4 regions of the Endozoicomonas sp. ALD040 genome follow, and region 3 is predicted to be linked to each of the others. Evidence: predicted binding sites of a transcription regulator. Region 3 holds the regulator's gene; each other region holds the start of a gene.
The links. The regulator PhoB, encoded in region 3, activates phosphate uptake and scavenging genes when phosphate is short. The targets are predictions, from matches to a motif close to TGTCATANNNNTGTCANA.
Positions count from the first base shown of each region.

Region 1: a site for PhoB is predicted at 4,737-4,754, ahead of ACOJUN_RS06490 (PstS family phosphate ABC transporter substrate-binding protein). Genes of this name have one in related genera too.
Region 2: a site for PhoB is predicted at 4,344-4,361, ahead of phnW (2-aminoethylphosphonate--pyruvate transaminase). Genes of this name have one in related genera too.
Region 4: a site for PhoB is predicted at 3,910-3,927, ahead of ACOJUN_RS11405 (putative 2-aminoethylphosphonate ABC transporter substrate-binding protein). Genes of this name have one in related genera too.

Region 1 is NZ_CP184829.1:1,951,975-1,957,798, reverse strand. Features, by position in the region: gene ACOJUN_RS06505 (RING finger protein) at 1-131, shown strand, start outside; gene ACOJUN_RS06500 (RING finger domain-containing protein) at 311-2,131, shown strand; gene ACOJUN_RS06495 (Na+/H+ antiporter family protein) at 2,307-3,629, shown strand; gene ACOJUN_RS06490 (PstS family phosphate ABC transporter substrate-binding protein) at 3,688-4,653, opposite strand; gene ACOJUN_RS06485 (acyl-CoA thioesterase) at 5,067-5,468, shown strand; gene ACOJUN_RS06480 (response regulator) at 5,483-5,824, opposite strand, start outside.
Region 2 is NZ_CP184829.1:3,166,857-3,172,680, reverse strand. Features, by position in the region: gene ACOJUN_RS11450 (hypothetical protein) at 16-417, shown strand; gene ACOJUN_RS11445 (hypothetical protein) at 505-1,224, shown strand; gene ACOJUN_RS11440 (YifB family Mg chelatase-like AAA ATPase) at 1,370-2,881, shown strand; gene phnW (2-aminoethylphosphonate--pyruvate transaminase) at 2,997-4,139, opposite strand; gene phnR (phosphonate utilization transcriptional regulator PhnR) at 4,423-5,148, shown strand; gene ACOJUN_RS11425 (phosphonatase-like hydrolase) at 5,248-5,824, shown strand, end outside.
Region 3 is NZ_CP184829.1:2,707,898-2,713,721, reverse strand. Features, by position in the region: gene ACOJUN_RS09550 (SpoVR family protein) at 1-81, shown strand, start outside; gene ACOJUN_RS09545 (hypothetical protein) at 683-1,105, shown strand; gene phoR (phosphate regulon sensor histidine kinase PhoR) at 1,546-2,865, opposite strand; gene phoB (phosphate regulon transcriptional regulator PhoB) at 2,910-3,599, opposite strand; gene ubiA (4-hydroxybenzoate octaprenyltransferase) at 3,929-4,816, opposite strand; gene ACOJUN_RS09525 (chorismate--pyruvate lyase family protein) at 5,031-5,681, opposite strand.
Region 4 is NZ_CP184829.1:3,160,284-3,166,107, forward strand. Features, by position in the region: gene ACOJUN_RS11395 (putative 2-aminoethylphosphonate ABC transporter permease subunit) at 1-1,686, opposite strand, end outside; gene ACOJUN_RS11400 (putative 2-aminoethylphosphonate ABC transporter ATP-binding protein) at 1,667-2,725, opposite strand; gene ACOJUN_RS11405 (putative 2-aminoethylphosphonate ABC transporter substrate-binding protein) at 2,813-3,835, opposite strand; gene ACOJUN_RS11410 (DUF29 domain-containing protein) at 4,085-4,576, opposite strand; gene ACOJUN_RS11415 (DUF29 domain-containing protein) at 4,566-5,033, opposite strand; gene ACOJUN_RS11420 (TIGR03364 family FAD-dependent oxidoreductase) at 5,332-5,824, opposite strand, start outside.

The DNA of each region.
Region 1 (5,824 bases), 760 kb from region 3:
CTGAAGATGATAATAGTGTCTATTTAAGGTTGAGTAGTGCAGGAAAATGCACTGATCCGGCCATCGCTCAGCAGGCGCGGGCACTTAAACCATTAGTTGATCAATATAAGAGTAAGTCGTCAGGGAATTGATTCCGGGCTGCTTTTTCAGCGAGACCTCTCTGCTTCAATATTCAGGCAGGTGTGTCCGCACAATGAGCTACACTCAGGCTCCGACTGAAAAAAAGCGAAAGTTTGTGTGCGACTTAAAGCCGTTTTCATTCATATGTACACTCTTGATCTTTCTGGCGGCCATTGGAGTCGCTCTTGGGGTGCCAATAGCTGAGGCATCGTTTACCTGTTATTTCCTGAATCGCGATATTGATATTCCCGCAACGGAACAGGGAAGCTTTGCGTGTATCAGCCCTGAATGGCAAGTAGACAGAACCGCCAGTAAGGAGAGTGACCGGGCAACAGACAGCAACGAAGTAAAGCAGGCAGAAGGGCAATGGTTTGATCAGCCCTCACCGGTCTGGTCAATGGATGACGGTAAAGGTTCATTTCTCCAGCAGCCTGGTTCTCTCCTGTCAGCTCTGTGGCAGTGGCTGATGTCTTTAGAGAATGTTTTTGAGAAGAGAGAGAAAAATAGCACGGGTTTTGCTCTGCCTGAATGGCCCACATCAACACCTGAATCCGCCTTGCGATTATCAGGAGGCGGATTTCCACCTGACCCACCACCCCCTCCTCTATTTATACCGGGCATTTCCGGCAGGGGATTGTTTAAAATGCCCGACTGGCAGTTTGACTACCTGTCAGTGCTGCTCGGGATCGGCCAGCGGCTGAAACAATGGCTTTATAATGGATATCCCACCACTTCCGGTCAATCCAGACCATTCGTCAGTGACAAAGATTTATCTGCGGCTTTGGCAGGTATTACACAGAAGATGGCATTCAACAGGTCGTTATTCAGTCGGGTGCCGTTAGATGCCTCGGAACTGCTTGCTGAACTATCGGGGAAAGATTTGTCTGGTCATGGGCAGATGCATCAGCCAGAAACAGTTATGTTGTATCCGGTATTTATGCTGCCTCAATCTGATTCGAATGATTTTGAAGAAGCGCAGGGGGTTGAATATGTTGGGGAAACTTGCAGCGTATGCCTGCTTAATTTAGAACAATCTGACGACGTGATGAAAACGTCATGTTTGCATTTGTTCCATCTGGAATGCCTGAAACAGTGGCTGACAGGAGAAGTTAACATGGAAGGGAATCGTTTCTGCCCATATTGTCGGCATGATCAGAGCGCTTTGGGTGATTTTCTGACATGGAAAGAGATCCGGAAAGGACTGCAAGAGGTGATTCATATTGTGATGGGAATGCTGCTAGGTAGAGGGACCTGGCCTGAAGATGACTATAGTATCTTCGTAAGGTTGAATGCTGCGCTATTTTGTAATAATTCAGCCATTGCAGAGCAGGCACGGGCAATTTATCCATTAGTAAAATTGTACTCTGCGCAGCGTCTGGTGTTGCAAGTGCGGGCAGGGAATAGAACCTGGCCCGGATATGAGGGTTTTATCCATCTAGGGTCGTTGAGAATGCTGGTAGACAACCCTGATCCGGCCATTGCAAAGCAGGCGCGGGCAATTTATCCATTAGCTAATTTGTACGCTGTACAGCATCAGGTATCTCAAGTGCAGGCAGAGGATGAGGCCTGGAATGACAGTTATATCCATACATGGTTGGGTATTGCAAGGGATTGTAATGATCTGGTCATTGCTGAGCAGGCAGAAGCACTTGAGCCATTGGTTAATTATTACTCTGTGCGGCATCTGTTGGCACAAGTGCAGGCGGGGAGTGAGACCTGGCCTGATGATGACAGATATATCTATACAAGGTTGAGTAGTGCACAGCGAAGCAATGATCGGGACCTTGCTGAGCGGGCACGAGCCATTGAGCCAACCGTTCATTTGTTCTCTGTGCAACATCTGGTATTACAAATGCAGACAGGAACAAGAACCTGCTGGCCTGAAGATGACAATAATGTCTATGTAAGGTTGAGCAATGCAGAAGATAGCGGTGATCCGACCATTGCTCAGCAGGCACGGGCACTCAGGCCATTAGTTGATCAATATAAGAGCAACTCGCCAGAGAATTGATTCCAGCCTGCGTTTTCAGGGATATTTCTTCACTTTATAGTTATTTGGCCTGCTAATTCTCTATTTGCGCGAAAAATAAACCAATTAACTACAATCTGGTAATGCCGCTATTGTCCATGCTTCACTATAGATAGCCGCTGGCCGTTATAACGATAAAATACAATTTGGAATTAATATGAACGCAGTGATTCTGGCGGTTGCCGTCATGCTCGCGTTGAGCTTGTTGCGCGTTAATGTGGTTCTGGCACTGTTTGTGGGGGCTCTGGCCGGGGGAGTGATCGGTGGTCTGGATATCTTCCAGACTCTGGAGGCATTCTCCAGAGGTTTGGGCGGTGGCGTAGGCATTGCTATCAGTTACGCCATGCTGGGTGCTTTTGCTGTAGCCATTGCCCGCTCCGGCATACCTGAGTGGATGGCTGGAAAGATCATCCGCAAAGTAAAGAACAGCAACAGCTCGCACAATAATGTGAAGCTAAAGTACAGCCTGTTTCTGGCGCTTGTGTTGATGGCTTTTTCTTCCCAGAACCTGATACCTATCCACATAGCCTTTATTCCCATACTGATTCCTCCCTTGTTATCGGTATTCAGTGCTATGGCGATTGATCGTCGTCAGGTGGTCTGTCTTCTTACCTTTGGCCTTACCGCGACCTATATGATTTTTCCTGTAGGCTTTGGCAATGTCTATCTGAATCAGATTCTTGGTGGCAACCTTCAGGAGAATGGGCTGGATATTGAACTGAGCCAGATGCCGCTGGCGATGGCGATTCCCGTTTTGGGTATGTTCCTGGGGTTGTTGCTGGCTGTTTTTTTCAGTTACCGAAAGTCCAGAACCTATCGTGTAGAAGAGACCATTTTGATTCATGAACAAGATATTCAGTTAAGCAAGCCTGCCATTATTACCTCTGTCATAGCCATTGTTCTGGTGCTGGTGAGTCAATTGACAACCGGGTCCATGGTTCTCGCTGCTGCACTGGGCTTTATTACCATGGTCATTGGGCGAGTCGTCTGCTGGCGGGAAGCAGATGAGGTATTCAATGAGGGTCTGCGCATGATGGCAGCTTTTGGCTTCATCATGATCTCGGCCGCAGGTTTTGCGGAAGTGCTCCGCTCAACAGGTGATATTCCAGAGCTGGTGAGTCAGGTACAGATGTTTGTGGGAGGCAGTCAGGCTCTTGCGGCCATTCTTATGCTTCTGGTCGGGTTACTGATCACTATGGGTATTGGCTCTTCGTTCTCTACGGTTCCGATTATTGCCACCCTTTATGTGCCACTGGGCATGGAACTTGGATTTACGCCACTGGCGATAGCCTGTCTTGTGGGAGTCGCAGGAGCATTAGGTGATGCAGGCTCCCCGGTTTCAGAATCTACCATTGGTCCCACTGCCGGCTTGAACGTGGATGGTCAGCACGACCACATCCGGGATTCGGTGATTCCCACCTTTTTACACTTTAATATTCCGATGATTATTTTTGGCTGGATTGCCGCCATGATTCTTTGAGTACCCGCCATAAAAACGGGGCCAGATGGCCCCGTGTGGATCACTCATGAATCTGTGATTACAGATCGAGTTCAGACAGATACTTTTCAACCACCTTGGCAGGCAGAGGGATGTAACCGTCTTTAACGACGACTTCCTGACCCTGCTGAGACAGTACCATCTTCAGGAATTCGCCTTCCAGAGGGGACAACTTCTTGTTGGGCTGCTTGTTAACGTACACGTACAGGAAACGAGACAGTGGATAAGAGTTGTTGACAGCGTTAGCGGGCGTTGCCTCAACGAATGGCTGACCGGCTTTCTTGGCCAGAGGTACAGTACGTACGCTGGAAGTCTGGTAACCGATGCCGGAGTAGCCGATGCCGTTTACAGATGCACTGACAGACTGAACCACAGAAGCAGAACCAGGCTGCTCATTTACGTTGTTACGGAAATCACCTTTGCAGAGGGCTTTCTTCTTGAAGTAACCGTAAGTGCCGGATACAGAGTTACGGCCGTACAACTGGATTGAGCGGTTTTTCCAGGCTCCGTCCAGACCGGCAGCACCCCAGGTACTGATGTCTTTGTCGCCACCACACTTGCGGGTGGAGGAGAAAATAGCGTCCACTTGAGCCATGGTCAGACCCTTGATTGGGTTGTCCTTATTGACGAAAACAGCCAGAGCGTCAATGGCAACCGGAACAGCAGTGGGCTTGTAGCCATGCTTCTTCTCAAAAGCTTCCAGTTCCTTGTCTTTCATCTTGCGGCTCATGGGGCCGATGTTGGACGTTCCTTCCGTCAGAGCGGGTGGTGCAGTAGAAGAACCGGCAGCCTGAATCTGTACGTTCACATTAGGATATTCACGCTTGAAATCTTCTGCCCACAGAGTCATCAGGTTAGCCAGAGTGTCAGAGCCGACACTGGACAGATTGCCTGATACACCACTGGCTTTCTTATAAGTGGGGATCTCAGCGTCAATCTGACTGGCAGAGGCAGCCTGGATTCCGGTCGCAAGGGCAATTGTTGTTATTAGAGCTCTAAGCTTCATTCGTATCTCTCCTAAAGGGATTTTTTAGCCTCTCTTATACAGCTACAGGCATTTGTTTACTGGCAAGAACTATAAGATGAAAATGTGACAGTTATATGAACGACAGTGAAGCTTTATATTCGCAATAGTCATAATGTAAAATCACTGACTTTAATTCCAACTTGATTGTAGATTACTGATGAAATGCCAAGACAGGTACGAGCCCGGCTTGCAAAGCATGCCTCCTGTGCCAGTTTCTATTCGCTGAGTGTTTTAGCTACAACGCTAACTGAGAAGAGAAGTAAAATACCTTCAGCTGGAAAAGCTTCACGATCAGGAAGATCGCGGGCGCAAGAAACAACTGACATTATATATAGGGATTTTCAGAGTCGGTTGCGCCAAAAAAATAAAAACATCAAGTGCTAGAGAGCAATATGGAACTGAATAATGATCTTGCTCCCGGACCTCAGGGAGAACTGACGCTGAAAGTGCTGGCAGACTACCAATCTGTTAATACGACAGGCGATGTCTTTGGTGGCTGGGTGGCCATGCAGATTGATCAGGCTGGCGCAATCATGGCCAGAAAGATTGCCACAGGACGTGTTGTCACCGTTAGTATCGGCAGTATGAGTTTTATGCGCTCAGTTAAAATGGGCGATATTCTTGCGCTGTTCACCCGGGTGACAGAGGTCGGCAAAACGTCAATTCGGGTGGTCGTTGAAGCCTGGGTGGAAGATAAACACGGTCGCGCCAAGCTGACTGAAGCCAATATGGTTTTTGTAGCCATTGATACACAGGGCAGAACGTCTCGAATCCAGAGCGCCAAAAGCCCTTAGGATTTGAGGCAGTTTCAGTCTTGGGTCCAAAGAACCAGCTTTTCTGATAAAGATGCAAGTGAAACAGGTTTGTCCAGAAAATCGTCCATACCGGCAGACTTACAGGCAATCTTATCCGATTCCGAGGTGTTGGCTGTGAAAGCGATAACCGGTATTCCGGCATAGTGTTGCCCGGAGGCTCTGATTTTTTCAGTGGCTTCCAGACCACCCATGATGGGCATCATGCAATCCATGAGAATCAGGTTGAAGGCCTCTGAAGTCTCAAGAATGTCCAGTGCTTCCTGACCATTCTGGGCCACTTTGCAGCTGCAGCCCAATTTTTCAAGTAGCTTTTTGACCACCATCTGGTTTACCTG
Region 2 (5,824 bases), 460 kb from region 3:
AGGAGAACAATCACTATGAAACGCGCACTTTCAATGTTTACTCTGCTGATGACCATGGTGATGTCTGGCTTTGCACAGACTGCATCTGCGGCTGGCTGGGAGCTTCTGGGCGAAAAGAAAGTCAGTCGTCGTGCAGAAGTAGACACCATCCGTGTTGGTCTGAGAGACGGTGCTTTCAAGCGTCTGCAGTTCAAGGTCAAAGGTGCAGACGTGGATTTCGACAAAGTGATTGTTCACTACGAGAACGGTCAGAGCCGTGAAGTAGCCATCCGCAGCAAAGTCAGAAAAGGCGGTAGCTCCCGCGTCATTGACCTGCCCGGCAAAGCAAGGGCCATTGAAAAAGTAAGATTCTATTACGACACCGAAGGAACCGGACGCGTTCAGGCCAGTGTTCTGCTGATGGGTAAGTCTGCCTGATAACAGACAACCGAGAAGTGGCAGCTGAACGACTAAGCTTCCGGGTCTGGAGCCATTGAGCTTCAGACCTCTCTGGAGAGAACCCATATGATAAAACGACTGTTTACGTTTTTAGTTTTACTCACCACTTTTTCACCGGTCTCAACAATGGTCCATGCAAGCCCGGGCAATAATGATCGGGATGAAATACGTGAAGAGCGCCGTGACGACCGTCAGGATAATCGTGAAGAGCGTCGAGACGACCGTCAGGACAATCGCGAAGAACGTCATGACGACCGTCAGGATAATCGTGAAGAGCGTCGAGACGACCGCCAGGATAACAGAGAAGACAGAAGAGATGATCGTCAAGACCACCGTCATAATGGCTGGGATGGCCCAAAGGTCATTAAGAACAACCTGGTCGTTGTAGCCCCTAGAAAAAGGGTGATCAGAAACAATATTGTCGTGGTAAGAAACTATGGTAACTCATACTACGGCTATGGCCATTACCACGATGACAACGATGCCTACAAATGGCTGGCGTTTACGGCCATCACGCTGAAAATTCTCGACAACATCAATGAAGCGGCGCAGCGTGCTCACGAAGAAGCACAGATCAAAGCCACTACAGCGCCTGTCGGTGAAAAAATCATCTGGGATGAAGGCGATGCCTCCGGCTATGTTGTTACTACCAAAGAAGGCAAAAGTGCCTCCAGCGGTCTGGTTTGCCGTGAATTTCAACAGTCCATTACAGTAGGTGGTCAAACTGAGGATGCCTGGGGTCAGGCTTGCCTGCAGGAAGACGGTTCCTGGAAAATCATTAACTGACCTCTGCACCGGCCAGCCTGCTGGCCGGGCAATTCTGCCAGCAAATCTCTGAATCACTGCTATTCTCAACCCTTCAGCTTTGCAAAGGCATTCCATTCCGGTGTGCCAAAACAACAAAAACAAGCACAAAAAGAAGGGAGTGTTTATGTCGCGGCTAGCTGTTGTTCAAACCCGCGCCAAAACCGGGCTGGATGCGCCTGCGGTATCGGTTGAAGTGCATTTGTCGGCAGGTCTGCCAGCCCTGAATATGGTCGGTCTTCCGGAAGCTGCTGTTCGTGAAAGCAAAGACAGGGTAAGAAGTGCCATCCTCAACAGTGGCTTTGAGTTTCCGGTTTCCCGTATTACCGTTAATCTGGCACCCGCTGATCTTCCCAAAGAAGGCGGTCGCTTTGATCTGCCTATCGCTCTGGGTATTCTGGCGGCATCGGGCCAGCTCAAACCTGAGTCTCTGGAAGGTTACGAGTTTCTTGGTGAACTGGCCCTCTCAGGCGCGCTGAGACCGATCACCGGCTCACTGCCAGCATCCATAGCCTGCAGCCAATCGGCTCACACACTGCTGCTTCCCCAAATGAATGCACAAGCGGCAGCCCTTTGCCCTGATGCCAGAGTGTTGGGAGCAGAAAACCTGCTGGGCGTCTGCGCTCATCTCACCGGTAATCAACATCTTACAGAAGCCACCTGCAACAGGAATGAATCCCCTGTCGATTATCCCGACCTGCTGGATGTAAAGGGGCAACAACAGGCTAAACGAGGTTTGATGACGGCGGCCGCTGGTGCTCACCATCTGATTTTCTACGGTCCTCCGGGAACCGGCAAAACCATGCTGGCCAGTCGCCTGCCCGGGATTCTTCCCGAGATGAATGACCAGGAAGCTCTGGAAGTGGCCGCCATACATACTTTGTCTTCCTACAGCCAGCCCCCTTCATGGAAGCAGCGACCCTTTCGCAACCCCCATCATACCGCTTCAGCCGTCGCCCTGGTGGGTGGTGGCAGTCAGCCCCGACCAGGAGAGATTTCCTTTGCTCACAATGGTGTCCTGTTTCTGGATGAACTGCCGGAGTTTCAAAAGGTAGCCCTGGAAGTACTGAGAGAGCCCCTGGAAACCCGGGAAGTGGTTATTTCCAGGGCCAAAGGTCAGGCCAGCTTCCCTGCCGGCTTTCAGTTAATTGCCGCTATGAACCCCTGCCCCTGTGGATATCTTGGCGATCCACAGAAAGCCTGCCAGTGTTCTGCCGAGCAGGTCAGACGTTACAAACGAAAACTGTCAGGTCCTTTACTGGATCGCATTGATTTACAGATAGAGGTTTCCAGTCAGAAAACGGAGCGACTTTTTGAAAACCCGCCCGAAGATGAAAACCTGTCAACTGAAAAAATACGTCAACAGGTGATTCAGGCAAGGTCTATCCAGCAGCACAGGCAGGGGAAACCCAACGCCCGATTGTCTGCCAGCGAGATGGATGAATACTGTTCACTGAATAAGCAAGAACAGGATTTTATGACCCGGCTGTGTGACAAACTGGGTTACTCAGCCAGAGCCGTACACCGAATACTGAGAGTGGCCCGAACTCTGGCGGATATTGATGAGGACAAAGACATTCAACAGAAGCATCTTGCTGAAGCGGTGCATTACAGAAAGCTGGATCGTGAACCAGGTTAACCGATAACCTCTCTTTGTTATGAAGCTGTTTTTTCAATCTCTGGCTATCAGCTCAGCGGCTCAGGCAGATCATCTATCAGTCAGCGCTTACTTTCAGGTTCACACCCTGACAGTATTACTGTTCCTGCCAGTACATGCTTTCGGAAACGGCTTTAATCAATCGGCTGATGTCTTCCGGATACACTTCCCCGATATTGCCAATTCTGAAACAGTCAGCATCAGAGACTTTACCGGGATAAATGACGAAACCTTTCCCTTTCAGCTGCTCATAAAAGCGGAGGAATTCATAATCGGGGTGCTCGGGGGAGTAAAATGAAGTTATAAACGGAGAGTGCAGTTCAGTGTCTAACAGGCACCGGAAGCCCAGCTCACTCATACCCTGGACGAGCAAACGCTGATTGCTGGCGTAGCGCTTGTGACGGGCAGCAATGCCCCCCTCTTCAATCAACTCTGCCAGGGCTTGATGGAAAGCCCTTACGGTGTGGGTGGGGGAAGTAAAACGCCACTTACCGTGATTCTTTTCCATGCATTGCCACTGATCATAGAGGTCCAGAGACAGAGAGCGGGCCAGGCCTTTGCATTGGGACAAAAGAGTACGACGAGCTATAACAAAGCCAAAACCGGGTACGCCCTGAATACACTTGTTGGCAGAGCTGATCAGAAAATCAATACCCAGCCCGGCAAGGTCAATCGGCACACCGCCGAAGCTGCTCATGGCATCAATAATCAGAATACAGTCGTGTTTCTTCACCACCTGTGCGACTGCTTCAACAGGGTTCAGCATGCCTGTTGTGGTTTCACAATGAACAATGGCGACATGAGTGATGGCTTTATCTTCAGAGAGTACCTGATCAATTTCCCCCGGCGTCGGCGGATTAATCTCACCACAATTCAGAACACTGTGGGGAATATTCAGATACTCGGCAATCCGGGCAATACGGGCACCGTAAGCCCCATTGTTAATGACCAGTAATTTCCCTTCATCAGAGATAACCGACCCGACGGTTGCTTCTACCGAAGCAGTACCACTACCCTGCATGAGAACGGCGGTGTAGTCATCAGTATCCGAGGCCAGTTTAATCAGCTGACTGCGGATCTCTTCAACCACGCCAAGGTTGTAATCATCGTCCCAGGTACACCAGTCACGCAGCATCGCTTCTCGGACACTGGCAGAGGTTGAGAGGGGTCCCGGAGTCAACAGAAGATAAGGATTTTCCAGGCTCTTTTCTTTCACAGTGGGCACTTCTTTTGTAGACATGACTTTAATGAGACACCTGTAGAAACAGAAATTTCAATCGTCTGGTATATACCAATTGGTACAAAATCATGATGGAGACACTTTTTTCTGTAAATACCCAGCGACCACTCTTCATAAAAATTTCACATTCATACCAGTCTGGAAACAACAGCTAAAAGAGCTCCCCCAACGTCAGTCAAGCAAATAGTTAATTGTCATAAAAGCGATCATTTAATTGTCATAAAAGTCGTTTAGTATGGTCTATACCAGTTGAAAATCCATTGACCCTTAGAGAATAGTATTTATGGGACAGGGAAAAAATCAGTATCAAATCATTCGCACGGCCCTGAACGAGCAGATAGAAAGCGGGGCATTAAAACCGGGAAGCAAGCTACCCTCGGAGCGATTGCTGAGTGAAAAATTCGGTACCACCCGCATTACTCTCAGAGAGTCATTGTCATCACTGGAAGCCGACGGACTGGTCTATCGAGAAGATCGCAGAGGCTGGTTTGTTTCTCCGCAAAGAGTGACCTATGACCCTACGGTGAATGCTAACTTTCATACCATCGTTACCCGCCAGGGCAGAGTACCCGGTACCCGGATGATCCATGCTGAACGGGTTCCAGCACCGCCCAGGGTTCAAAAGCTACTTCAGATCCCAGCTCTGACCCCTGTGTATCGGCTGCAACGCCTTCGTTCAGTGGATGGGCGAAATGTCCTCTACGTTGAAAATTACATGAACCCTGCCTACTTCCCGGATCTGCTCAAGCATGATCTGTCTCGATCACTCTCCGATATCTATCAGGAGCATTATAACCGCCAGTATGCCCGGGTCAGTTTCAGGTTGTACCCGGTAGGCCTGAATGCCGAGGCTTCTTTGCACCTCAAGGTCACCACGGGCAGTTCCGGTTTGTTGGTTGAGCGAACAAACTACGATCAATCGAATGTCTTGATTGACTGTGACTTTGAGTATTGGCGGCAGGATGCGGTGGTTATAGCCGCTGACACCACTGTGAGCCCCATGACTTGAGAGTCATTAATACCTGCTGGTGCCAATGGTATGAGCCATTTTCTTACTGAACGTCCAAACCCTTTAATTTCCGAATCTGAAAAATGAGAAGAGGTCACAATGAACAAAATTCAACTCGCGGTTTTTGATATGGCTGGTACCACGGTCAATGAACACAACGTCGTTTACAAAACCGTTCAGAAGAGCCTTGTCGACGCAGGCTACGATTTCACTCTGGACGAAGTCCTTGAGCATGGCGCAGGCAAAGAGAAGCATCAGGCCATAAAAGATACCCTGTCGTCCAAAGGCTTTGACCACTCGGACTCGGAACAAATCTTCCAGTCCTTTAAAAAACAACTGACACGGGCCTATGAAGAACTGGCAGTCACCTCTTTTGACGGCGTCCCCGAACTTTTGAAAGAGCTGCGGGCAAGAGGCATCAAGGTCGCACTCAACACCGGCTATAGCCGACAGGTAGCAACAGGCCTGCTGAAAAAGATGAACTGGCTGCCCGGGGTCGAATTCGACACCCTGATCACTGCGGATGATGTAACAAACGGCAGACCAGCACCGGACATGATTGAGCTGGCCATGGAGAAAACCGGTATTCACGACAGTTCACAGGTACTTAAAGCCGGAGATTCAGCCATTGACATCGAGGAAGGAAAAAACGCCCACTGCGGTATCACGGTTGGCG
Region 3 (5,824 bases):
CTGGAGTCGGTGACCATTGATAACAAGGTAAGCAAAAGCTATCAGTGCCCGGATAAAAAAGATTCCGGGAAGTCTCACTAAAAAGATCTGATTGAAAGACGAGGGTCTTTTTATATTGAAAACTAATAAGAATTAAAAAGCCATCCGAGAGTCTCCCGGACTTAAGCCTCCGTCCGGGTCACCCCGCAGCAAGGGTTGCTATTGCAACCTCACGACTGCATGGATGCAGGAGCAGTAGCTGCTTGGGACGGCCTTAAGTCCGGCAGGCTTCTGGCCCCACATATCCTATCCACTTAAAACCGAATCCCCGCTGCCACGACAGAAAGAACCAGCCCTTCCGTTCAATGCAAAAAATACTGACTACGGTGATAACCAGAAGCTTGATGCCTATTAACGATATTTTCAAAGAGTCAGATGCACGGCTGAATGGCTGTTTTTTAAAAACAAGCAATACCCACTCAAAGCAATTCAATTCATTTGCATGTCTTGATGACTCATAACCGTTTATGTATTGCACAAAATTATTCCTACCATCACATAAAGCGTTATTAAATCTATTTAAATAGTCCATAAAAGCACATTAAATGCTTCCATCAATTTAAAGCTTCCTGTATAAATAGTTACCTCCGTCATTGATAACCATTAATACCCGGTCGAATTAGTCTGAATTGGGAGTTCCTGAATGAACGTTTTTGAAGAAATTCATCACCGCCTGAGCAGTAAAACTCGTATCCGCTCTTTGTTTAAAGATGTTCATGTCGAAGATCTTGAGCGTATCATCTCCAGAATGCAGGACGTAATGCAGGAGAAAGTTGAAGCCCGCAATAAGATTGACGAAGAGCGTCAAGCCAAACTCGAAAACATTGAAGCCGTTAAGCAGATCATGGCCGAACGCGGCATTTCAATGGAAGACTTGGACCATCTGGAAATAGCGACTCAAAAACGTCGTCGTAATGTCCAAAGGTTTACTTTTGAGTACCAGACAGAAGCCGGCGACACTGTCCAATGGGATGGCTCTACCACAGGGCGCTTGCCGCGTGACTTCCAAAGCTACCTGGACCGCACCGGCAAAAAACGTCTGGAATGCGTCGTTGGCGAAGAGTAAGTCTACCTTCGTCAGTATTTCGGGTTCATGCCCGGTCTGCAACTTCTTGAATAGAGACACCAATGGATCAAAGTATCATTCTTTGAAAAACCTCCCCCTCTGACTCGAAGTAATCAGTTGGGGATCCCATTACAGAGTGCTCAGGTGGGACCACTCTCATCAACACTCTGACCAACAGCCCGCAGTGCACCCCACAGCAGGTGTTCAAGAGACAGATACAAACTAGTAAAGAAAATACAAATACGCAAGCCCGGTCTTTGCAGGATGGTTAAAATCCACCACCCTGCCAGCTCCCGGGGATTAGCGTTTCAGAGTAAAGATAGTCAGGATCAGTCTGTAGTACAACAGACTGTTCGCGAATGATGAAACCATGAAAAGATTATTCATTTTTTGATGGTAGTCCTAAAAGCAGAAAAGGTGCCACCGGCCCTTTTCTGCTTTCATGAGTGTTCCAACTCAAGGCATTTTTCCGGAAAGTGGCAAATAAAGCGGCTGCCTTTTCCTGGGTGACTGCTGATCGTGAGTTTGCCTCCGTGTCTCAGCATGACGTGCTTGACGATAGCCAGGCCAAGCCCCGTTCCCCCGGTATTCTGGCTACGACTTTTATCAATCCGGTAAAAGCGCTCAGTCAACCTCGGAATATGCATTGGATCAATACCGACACCATTGTCTTCTACCATCATATGTCCGCCTTCCCCGTCCTGCCACCAGCGCACAAGTATTTTCCCACCCTCGGGTGTATAGCGCACGGCATTAAAGACCAGATTCGAGAAGGCACTGCGCAACTCATTACTGCTGCCTGCCAAAAAGACATCTTCAGGACAATCCAGAGAAATCTGATGCCGGCTTTCACCACTGAGTGCACATCCGTCTTCAACGATACTGCTGAGCAGGGTTTTAACATGAACCCCATTCTCGTCTGCCTGAGCTTCAGCCGACTCCAGTTTGGACAGCAACAGCAGGTCTGCCACCAGATTCTGCATTCTCAGCGACTGCTCCTGCATCCTGTTCAGTGCTTTTTCCCAAACAGGGGGCAGACCTGAATCCGGGCCCAGACTGTCCAGCATGGTTTCGATGTATCCAGACACAACCGTCAGTGGTGTTCTCAGTTCATGGGAGACATTGGCAACAAAGTCTTTTCTCATGACTTCCAGCTGATTCAAGCGCGTGACATCTCTAACGGTCATGAGACGATTGCCTTTGCCATAAACCGTTATATTAAATTGCAGTTGATGATCAGGGTTGATTGGCGAGGGGATCTCAAGAGCTTTTTGATAACCACCCTGCTCAAAGTAGTCGACAAACCTTGGATCACGTAGCAGATTGGTAATCAACTGCCCCTGATCGTCAGGCGTCTTAAGCCCTATCAAAGTTCCAGCGGCGGGATTCCACCATTCCAGGTTGCTCTGATTATCTATCATTACAACACCGTCGTTCAGCGCAGCAGTTGATTCCTGAACACGTTCAATCACTCCGGCCAGCTTTTGCCGGGAACGACTGTGCTGTTTTTGCAATCGATAGATACCATCAAAAATTTGCCCCCAGAACCCTTTACTCTCAGGAGGCTCTTTGCTCCTGGCCTTGGGGTCATTCAGCCAGTCCAGCAGCTTGAAAAGCTGACGGAAGCTCCAGACAAAATAACCTCCCATGACCACACAGAGTCCTAAAAAAGGCTCTCCAAACAACCAGCCCAGGGAAAACCCGACAATCACGTAGGCGATCATGCGGCTCAGCAAATGGGTTTTTGAAATTGTTGTCATATTACTCCCGGCCAGATAACTGCTGAGCACTGAGCATAAAAGGTTTACACCCTCGTTGAGAAACGATATCCAGTACCACGAACCGTTTGCACAAAGGCTTCGTAGTTATCACCTAAGGCCTTACGCAAGCGTCGAATGTGTACATCAACGGTTCGCTCTTCCACATAAACGTTGCCACCCCAGACCTGATCCAGTAACTGCCCACGGGTATAGGCACGCTCCTGGTGCGTCAGGAAAAACTGCAGCAAACGGTACTCGGTAGGTCCTATTTCAGCAGGTGAGCCATCAATAGAGACTCTGTGGCTGACAGGGTCCAGCTCCAATCCCTTGATGACAATGGGAGACTGGTTATCAAATCCGCCTGTACGACGGAGAACCGCTTTTAAACGAGCAGCCAGCTCGCGGGGAGAAAAAGGCTTGGTGATGTAGTCATCGGCACCGGTTTCAAGTCCCTGGATTTTGTGGTCTTCTTCACCTTTGGCCGTCAACATAACAATGGGTATTTCAGAGGTCAGCTCATTGCGCTTCAGACGACGGGCCAGTTCAATTCCAGAGACATCTGGTAACATCCAGTCCAGCAAGATCAGATCGGGTTTGTTATCCACAATCAGAGAGTGCGCTTCTCTGGCATCTGCTGCCTCAAGACAGTCATACCCTGCCATTTCCAGAGCAACGGTCACCATTTCGCGAATCGGTGCTTCGTCATCTACGATCAGAATGGTCTTTCCTGGCATTAATCTCTACCTGTTATCTGTCGATTCGATTTCGGCGGTGACGTTCTGGCATCTATCAGCTGAAGCTCATTAGGGCTATATCAGGATGGTAGTGTCTCAGGACAGCACCTTTCCTATCGCTCAGGCTGCTTCTCACTACTTTGATCAACCGCACTATACACCGGACATTACACCTTTGAAATGTTACAGGCAGATGACACACTAAAGGCTGATATTGCAGCTTAAAAATAAAAAGATCCCTCAGGGTTTACAGGGTAAGGCTTTTCGCCATTTATCCCCACAGCCACCATAAGTAGCAATACTTACCGGGCTCTAAGCCGGATTGAAGATCAAAGATAACTCAACACGAAACCTGCAAATACAATGGCTCCGGCCCAGTGGTTACTAAGAAACGCCCTGAAGCAGGCTTCACGCTCACGACGACGGGTTAACCATTGCTGGTAAACGAAAAGGGCTGCGACAGCCAACAATGAGAGATAATAGAGAGCACCTAACTCCAGTTGATGGCCTGCCATGGCCAGTGTCATCAGGGTAAGTACCTGCAGGCAACCAACAATCAGGTTATCCATCTCGCCAAATAGAATGGCTGTGGACTTGATACCTACTTTCAGATCATCGTCACGATCCACCATGGCGTATTGAGTATCGTAAGCCACTGTCCAGAAGAGATTGGCCAGAAACATCAGCCAGACGATGTTTCCCAACGAGCCACTCTGAGCCGCAAAAGCCATGGGTATCGACCAGCCAAAAGCAGCCCCCAAAACCACCTGAGGCAGATGAGTGTGTCTTTTGGCAAAAGGGTAAGCCGAGGCCAGCAATAATCCGGCAAAAGAGAGCTGGACGGTAAGAGTATTGGTAAAGAGTACAAGAATGAAAGACAAAAGTACCATACCGGAGAAATAGATCAGCGCTTCTTTTTCCTGAATTTTACCCGTTACCAGCGGTCGATGCTGTGTTCTCTTAACATGGCCGTCCACTTTCCTGTCAGCAAAGTCATTAATAACGCAGCCTGCACTGCGCATCAAAACCACGCCGACCGAAAAAATCACCAGATTCTTCAGACTCGGTACACCTTCTGCCGCCACCCAGAGTGCCCACATAGTAGGCCAGAACAACAGATAAATACCAATAGGCCGGTCCAGCCGGGCCAGCCGTAAGAAATCTTTTAAACGGGGAAATCGTTGCAGAACTACTTCAGTGCCTGCCAATACCGCCATTGGTTTTCTGAATTGCATCATAATATTTAGCTGCTTATCTGCATCTTTATTATCATCGCTGAGATTCTTATTGCTCATCGCCCTGAATCATGACCCGCATCGCCAGTTTATCAGGTCAGGCCAGGTTCTCAATCAGGCCATGACCAGACCGACTGCGGAAATCTCTATATTTCACGAGGTAAGTGCTTCGACAAACAATCATTCTTGTAGAGCTTCAGGGTTCAGGATGCTTCGACATGACTCTGGAGTGCTTCTCTGTCTGTTCAGACAGGTCCGGCAAAAAGATTTCACAAACAGATATAGACTTTTCGTGCAAATAAAATAACGACCGCCTTCCCCAGGCTGTTTCATCAGAGTATTTTTCAACCAGATGAGGATTAAACTGACGAGCCGGCAGTTCCGCTACCTCAAATGGTCCCCGACGCATACCGGGATGATTAAATAAAAACTCCCCCAGGGGCTTAGTGCCCAGTTGCAGCAGCTCTCTGTTCGTGCCAATAAGACTGCTGTGAGGCAATACACTTCGTGCAAACACTCTGGGTCGGCCACCACAGATCAGCAGAACCTCCCTGATAGAAGCCATTTTGCTGCAATGTCTGTTTTCGAATGATCCTGCCAACTCACCAGACGTGGACGTAGCCTTTGACTGTTCATAGTTATTGAGAAACTTTAGCTCCGAACAGGTCGGCATAAAGGTCCCGTGACGAATAACCTGAACCCTGAAGTCGCCGTCAAACTCATGTTTCAAACGCTGAGTCAGGGAACCTCTGTCCAGCAGCCAGTCTCTCCAGGGCTCTGGAATCTGCTGTTTCAAATAATGTCTCGGCTTCCAGGATAAGCCTGAAAAATCAATAAAAGGCACCATCACTCCTGCTGCACAAATCCAATTTTCCAGAACTGCCCCGGGAGGAAACAAGGCAGCTCACCTTGACACTCCCCGCCTTGTCAGGCGAGGCTTCTGACTTCATAAGCTACAGCCAGCCTATAACGACCGGACTTACGCAGAAG
Region 4 (5,824 bases), 450 kb from region 3:
GGTTGCCAGAATCAAAACCGCCATGGCTGCGGCCGGGCCTGTTTGTCCGGCATCTTCCATATTCATTACAGAAACGGAAGCCAGCATAGTATCCGTGGAGTAAAGGAAAACAACAGCCGACGTGGTGGTCAGGGCGTTGACGAAAAGGTAGATCGCTATATCCAGCAAAGCAGGCGTGCAGACCGGCAGGGATACTTTCAGGAAAGCTTTATACTGTGGAATCTTGAGTGATGCGGCTACCTGTTCGATCTCGGCGGGTAACTTCTTCAGAGCGGTCAATGCCGTCAGGTGCCCGACAGTGAAATAGTGGGCCACGGTGTTGATAACCAGAATAGCCATGGTTCCATAGAGTATACCCAGCGGATTACCGGCCTGATTAAAGAAGAAGATATAACCCAGACCCAGCACCATACCGGGTACTGCCATCGGCAACATGGCCATAATGTGGATAAAGTGCCTTAGTATGGGGGGTAACTTACTTTTTTCCACATTGTAAGCGGTAATGAAAATAATCAGGGTTCCGGCAATAGCCGTATAGAACGCCATTTCCAGAGAGTTGAAATAGGGTTCCCAGCCATTGGCACTGAACCTTTCAAACTGATAGTTGTTCCAGGATAGCTCCATATTCCAGGGCCAGAAAGTGACCAATGAGCCATAAATCGCCATGCCCACCACGGCCAAAATGGCCAGAGAGACCAGGCTACAGAGCAGGAAGAAAATGCTGTCCTTCACGGGGTTTCGCTCGGGCTGGAAATTGACTGAGCGAGCGCCAAACAATTCCTTCTGTTTTTTCTGCACTCTGTGATCAATCACAAAAGCCAATAGAGCGGGTATCAGCAAAAGCACACTGATGACAGCGCCCATGGCAAAGTTCTGCTGACCGGCGACCTGTTTATAGATGTCGGTAGCCAGTACGTTATATTGGCCACCAATCACTTTCGGGACACCAAAGTCGGTTACGACCAGGGTGAATACGACAGTGACCGTGCTGATCAAACCAAACTTGGCAGCTGGAAGCGTGACTGTTGTAAACGTTCTGAATGGAGAGGTACCCATGGAGCGAGCTGCTTCATAGAGTCTGGCGTCGGATGTTGAAAGCGCCGTGGTAAGAATTAGCAGTGCATGGGGAAAGGTCCAGAAAGCCAGACCCATAACAATACCGGGCAGACCATAAATAGAGTGACCAAACAGCAGGTCTACAGCCACCCCCTGATTACCAAACAGATAAATCATACTGATGGCAGGCAATAGGGAAGGTGCCAGTATGGGTAACATGCCCATTACTTTGAAGAGCGGTTTCAAAGGCATCTGGGTTCGTGTCAGTCCGTAAGCAAACAGGAATGACAAGCTAACGACTATTGTCGTAACAATAACACCGACTTTCAGCGTGTTGCCAATGGAATGACTCAGGGCCGGGTTGCCAAGATACTCAGCAAAGTAACTCAGACCAATAAACGTCCCACTGCTGTCCTGAACGCTTCTTGCCAGCATGGCCAGGAGTGGCAGAAGCAGTGAAATGATCAGATAGAGAGCAACCGCTCCGATGACCAGCCCAAGAATCCATTGATCCCTGCTGATGGCTGGCAGCAGAGGCTTCCGGCCCAGTGCTGGAGAGTTTGCATCCGCTGGGGTGTGTGTAGATAGACTCATATTTAAAGCGGGCTCATCATGCTGCAGGGAAGACATGGATATGTTTTTCACTCAGGGACAACCGATTCTGGCTCCCCGGTTCCAGCTTAAGGCCAGCCAGCTGGTGGACAGGTACATCGACTTTAATCAGTCGCTCACTGCTCCAGCCAACAGGGCTGCACTCTGCACGAACAAAGGAGCCCTGAAACTCCAGACTTTCAACACTGACTGGCAAAGCAGACTGACCTTCACTGAAGCTCAGGTCTTCCGGACGAATCCCCAGAATCACTTTTCTCGTTGTTGACTCAGTCACTGGCAGAGAGAGTGGCTGGTTGGCCAGTACGACCTGATTCTTTTTGTTGGTATCACCTTCCAGAAAGTTCATGGCGCCAACAAATTCAGCAACGAAGCGAGAGGCTGGCTGTTTGTAAATTTCTTCCGGTGTGCCTATCTGTTCTATGTTTCCGTGATTCATCACCACGATGCGATCAGCCATAGCCATGGCTTCTTCCTGGTCATGGGTCACCATAATGGTGGTAATGCCCAGTTTTCTTTGCAGCTTACAGATCGTTTCCCGCAACTTGATTCTGACTTTGGCATCCAGGGCCGAGAGGGGTTCATCGAGCAACAACAACCCCGGAGAGAGTGCCAGAGCCCTTGCCAGTGCTACACGCTGTTGTTGACCGCCAGAAAGCTGAGAGGGAAATTTGAGGCCGGAATCCTGCAGGCCGATAATATCCAGCCATTGGTTCACGCTGTCCTCAACTTCACGTTTGGATTGACCCTGGTTTTTCAAACCAAAACCGATATTTTCTGAAACACTCAGGTTGGGGAACAGGGCATAGGATTGAAAGACAATGCCGAAGTCTCTTTGTTCAGGTGGGAGTGCTGTTATGTTGGTGCCATCCTGCCAGATCTCTCCCTGTTTACAGGCTTCCAATCCGGCAATCATTCTCAACAGCGTCGTCTTTCCGCAACCCGAGGGGCCGAGAAAACAGATGAATTCACCCTTATTAACGGACAGGGAAATCTCTTTGAGAGCGGTGAAATCGCCGAAGCGTTTCCCCAGGTTTTCGATGGTGAGAAAGGGTTTCATAGCGTTAACTTCCTAAAGCTCCAAACCTGAAAAGCCGTTTATTCCCGTTGGGGAATAAACGGCACTTTCTGTGTAACTAGTGTGATATCACGACTTGGGTTCGGACATATGATCGAAACGCTTGGACCACTCAGCAAGTACAGTCTCACGCTCACTGGCCATTTCACCAAAGTCCAGATCCACCATGGCGCTTTCTACATCTGGATAGTTAGGTACTTCTTTACGGACGTCTTTGTGACCGACAACGGGGTAAGCCTCTACATAATGCTCATTCGCTTCCTGGCTGAGAGACCAGTCGATCAGTTTTTTTCCAGCTGCAGCCTTGTCGGTACCTGCAACCAGACCCACTGACTCCACATCCCAGCCAATGCCACCTTTTGGCAGAATCAGATCCAGTGGCGCGCCCTGGCTTTTCAGTTGAGCTCCACGAACTGCCATGGAAATACCAATAGCCACTTCACCCATGGCAGCCTGAACACAGGGCTTGGAACCTGAGTGAGTGTATTGGGACATGTTGTTGTTCAGCTTATCCATATAGGCCCAGCCTTTGTCTTCACCCATGCTCTGCAGCCAGGCGGAAACCTGCATATAGCCAGTGCCGGAAGAGGCCGGGTTAGGCATGGCAATCTGGCCCTGATAGACCGGATCAAGCAGGTCTTGCCAGGATTGAGGCTTGGGCAGTTTTTTGGCTGCGGCTACCGCTTCGTTGTAGCAAATGACATTGAAATAGGCCTGGTTGCCAAACCAGGCTTTAGCGGCATCAGGATCAACCAGCTGAGTCTTGATTTGATCCAGACCTCTGGGCTTGTAGGTGCCCAGTACGCCTTCGTCCTTCAGCAGTGCCATGCTGGAACCGGCCAGACCCCATACGACGTCTGCCCTGCTGTTATCTTTTTCTGCCAGCAGTTTAGCGGTCATGATACCGGTAGAGTCCCGTACCCATTTGATGCTGATATCGGGATTATCCTGCTCAAAGGCTTTCTTGTAGCGATTCAGAATGTCGGTCTCAAAAGCAGTATAAACCGTCAATTCCACAGGAGATGCAGCGAAAGATGAAGCGCTGAAAATTGAAGTTGTTGCCAGGGTCAGGGCTGTCAGGTGTTTTTTCATGGAGCTCTCTCCAGTCGGATAATCATTTTGTTCTGGCTAAGACCAGAAGGGATATCGCGATTCTACGAGAGAGAAATGACTAAAATATTACAGATCTTTTTCGACTCTGTGACAGCTTCCTGCAACATGGCCAACTCCTGGTCGTCGGAGGCTGTGCAATCAGGCGGCGGTTCGGCAGAGTGCCCAGAACCAGGGCGGGGTCTTTGGCACCATTATTACGGTGGCGGGGATTGGGGCTGCTGCGCTGCTTTAGTCGCCGGGCAGCCAGTCGTCATCTGTGATCTGTTCAAAGGTCCATGGGCATTGGCCGGGAAAGCTTTTTTTGCTCAGCTTCTGGCTTTCACTGCGAGCGTAATTGTTCATCTGCTTAACTGCTTGCCGACAAGCATCGGAATATGCACCCGCCAATAACTCCACGATCATGGGCTGTAAATGAGGGTGTTTTGAAATTTGCTTTTCAATCGCTGCTCTGGAATTGTAGATACTTGGCATCCACGTCTGGACAACCTTATCCTCTACCCACAAATCTTTCAGAATGCGTTTCTGATAATCGTATTTGAGAAGATGTAAAACCAATACCGATAAATGAGACTCAAGAGTATCTCTGGTACTGCCCATTTCGTACTCCATCGCCTCCAACAGATTGTCAATGTCGAGTTTGTGAAATTGTCGCTGAGCCAGCAGCTCCCGTTGCTGGCTTAGCCAGGCGGTGTAGTCGGTTTTGTATAAATCAGTCATCATCAGCCTCCGGCAGCCAGCCATCTTCCATGATTTCGTCATAGGTCCATGGGCACTCAGACGGGAAAGCGTCGGGTCTGCACTGCATCTCGTTGGCAGCAAGCTTTCGGGCGTACTGATAGGCTTTTGGCAAAATCTCGTCCAGTTTACTATTGAGAGCGGGATTTTCTTCAAGCTCATGCTCAATGGCAATACGTTGTTTACTGATACTGGTTGACCAGCTTCGGAACCATTGATCCATCTCATGCAAATCATTTTTTTTACGCTGCATCTGCCATTTAAGCGAGTGCATGAGTAATTGAGACAAACGGCTCTGTACTGAACGATAACGGGCTCTACCCATGTCCTCAACTTCCTCGACCAGGTTGTCCATATCAAGTTCATCGAAACGGCCTTGCCTGATAAGCTCGGCTTGTCGATAAGACCATGTGTAGAAATCAGTGTCATACAAGTTTTCCATAAATCACCTCCATTGCCCTACCACTGTAGGCAAATAACATAGGGGAATCAAAATGAATTGCTAAAGCACAGATGCTTTTGCCGGGGCTTTGCCCGTGGTTTTGGGCTGGTCAATTTGGTCATTGATGCCAGGGAGAACCGTCAATATCGCAAAGAAATGATGGGTTTGCTGAAAGATTTATCGAATGAGCGTAAAACCCCGTACTTTAATAGGGTGTCGCAAAACTCTGGTTCCCACGGACCAGCACGGGAACGAGTTTTTGGAGTTGTGCGACACCCTCTTTACGACAGGGAGGATGTCAAAGGATGTTTTCAATATTCTTTTCTGCAATGCCGGGAGCCAGGGTCATGCCCTTGCCACCGATGGCCGTGAGAAAATGAATTTTGTCGTCTATATCATCCTGGTAGTAGTGATCGGTTTTACTCTGGCAATAATAACCTGCCCAATATTCCGCGATATCCCAGCAAGGAAGCTCAACAATGTTTCTGGCTTCTGTCAGCATCCGTTCATTGATGGATTGATTCATTGTGAAGGAGAGTTTCTCTGCCTCGCGGGCATCGGCGTACTCGTGTGAGTCGCCAATGATGATGGACCCGTCAAGCTCCTGTTTGAACAGAATATGTATCCCGTACTTATCCAGCTCTGAGTCTTTTTCTCCGGCACTCCAGGAAGGCAAGTTGCGAAAGCTCTCATAGCGTCTGATAGTCCTGCCCGAAAGCAAATTGCCATTGAGACTGACGCTCTTCAGTGGTTTGGTACGCATCATTTGGAGCTTGACCAGCTCAATATCA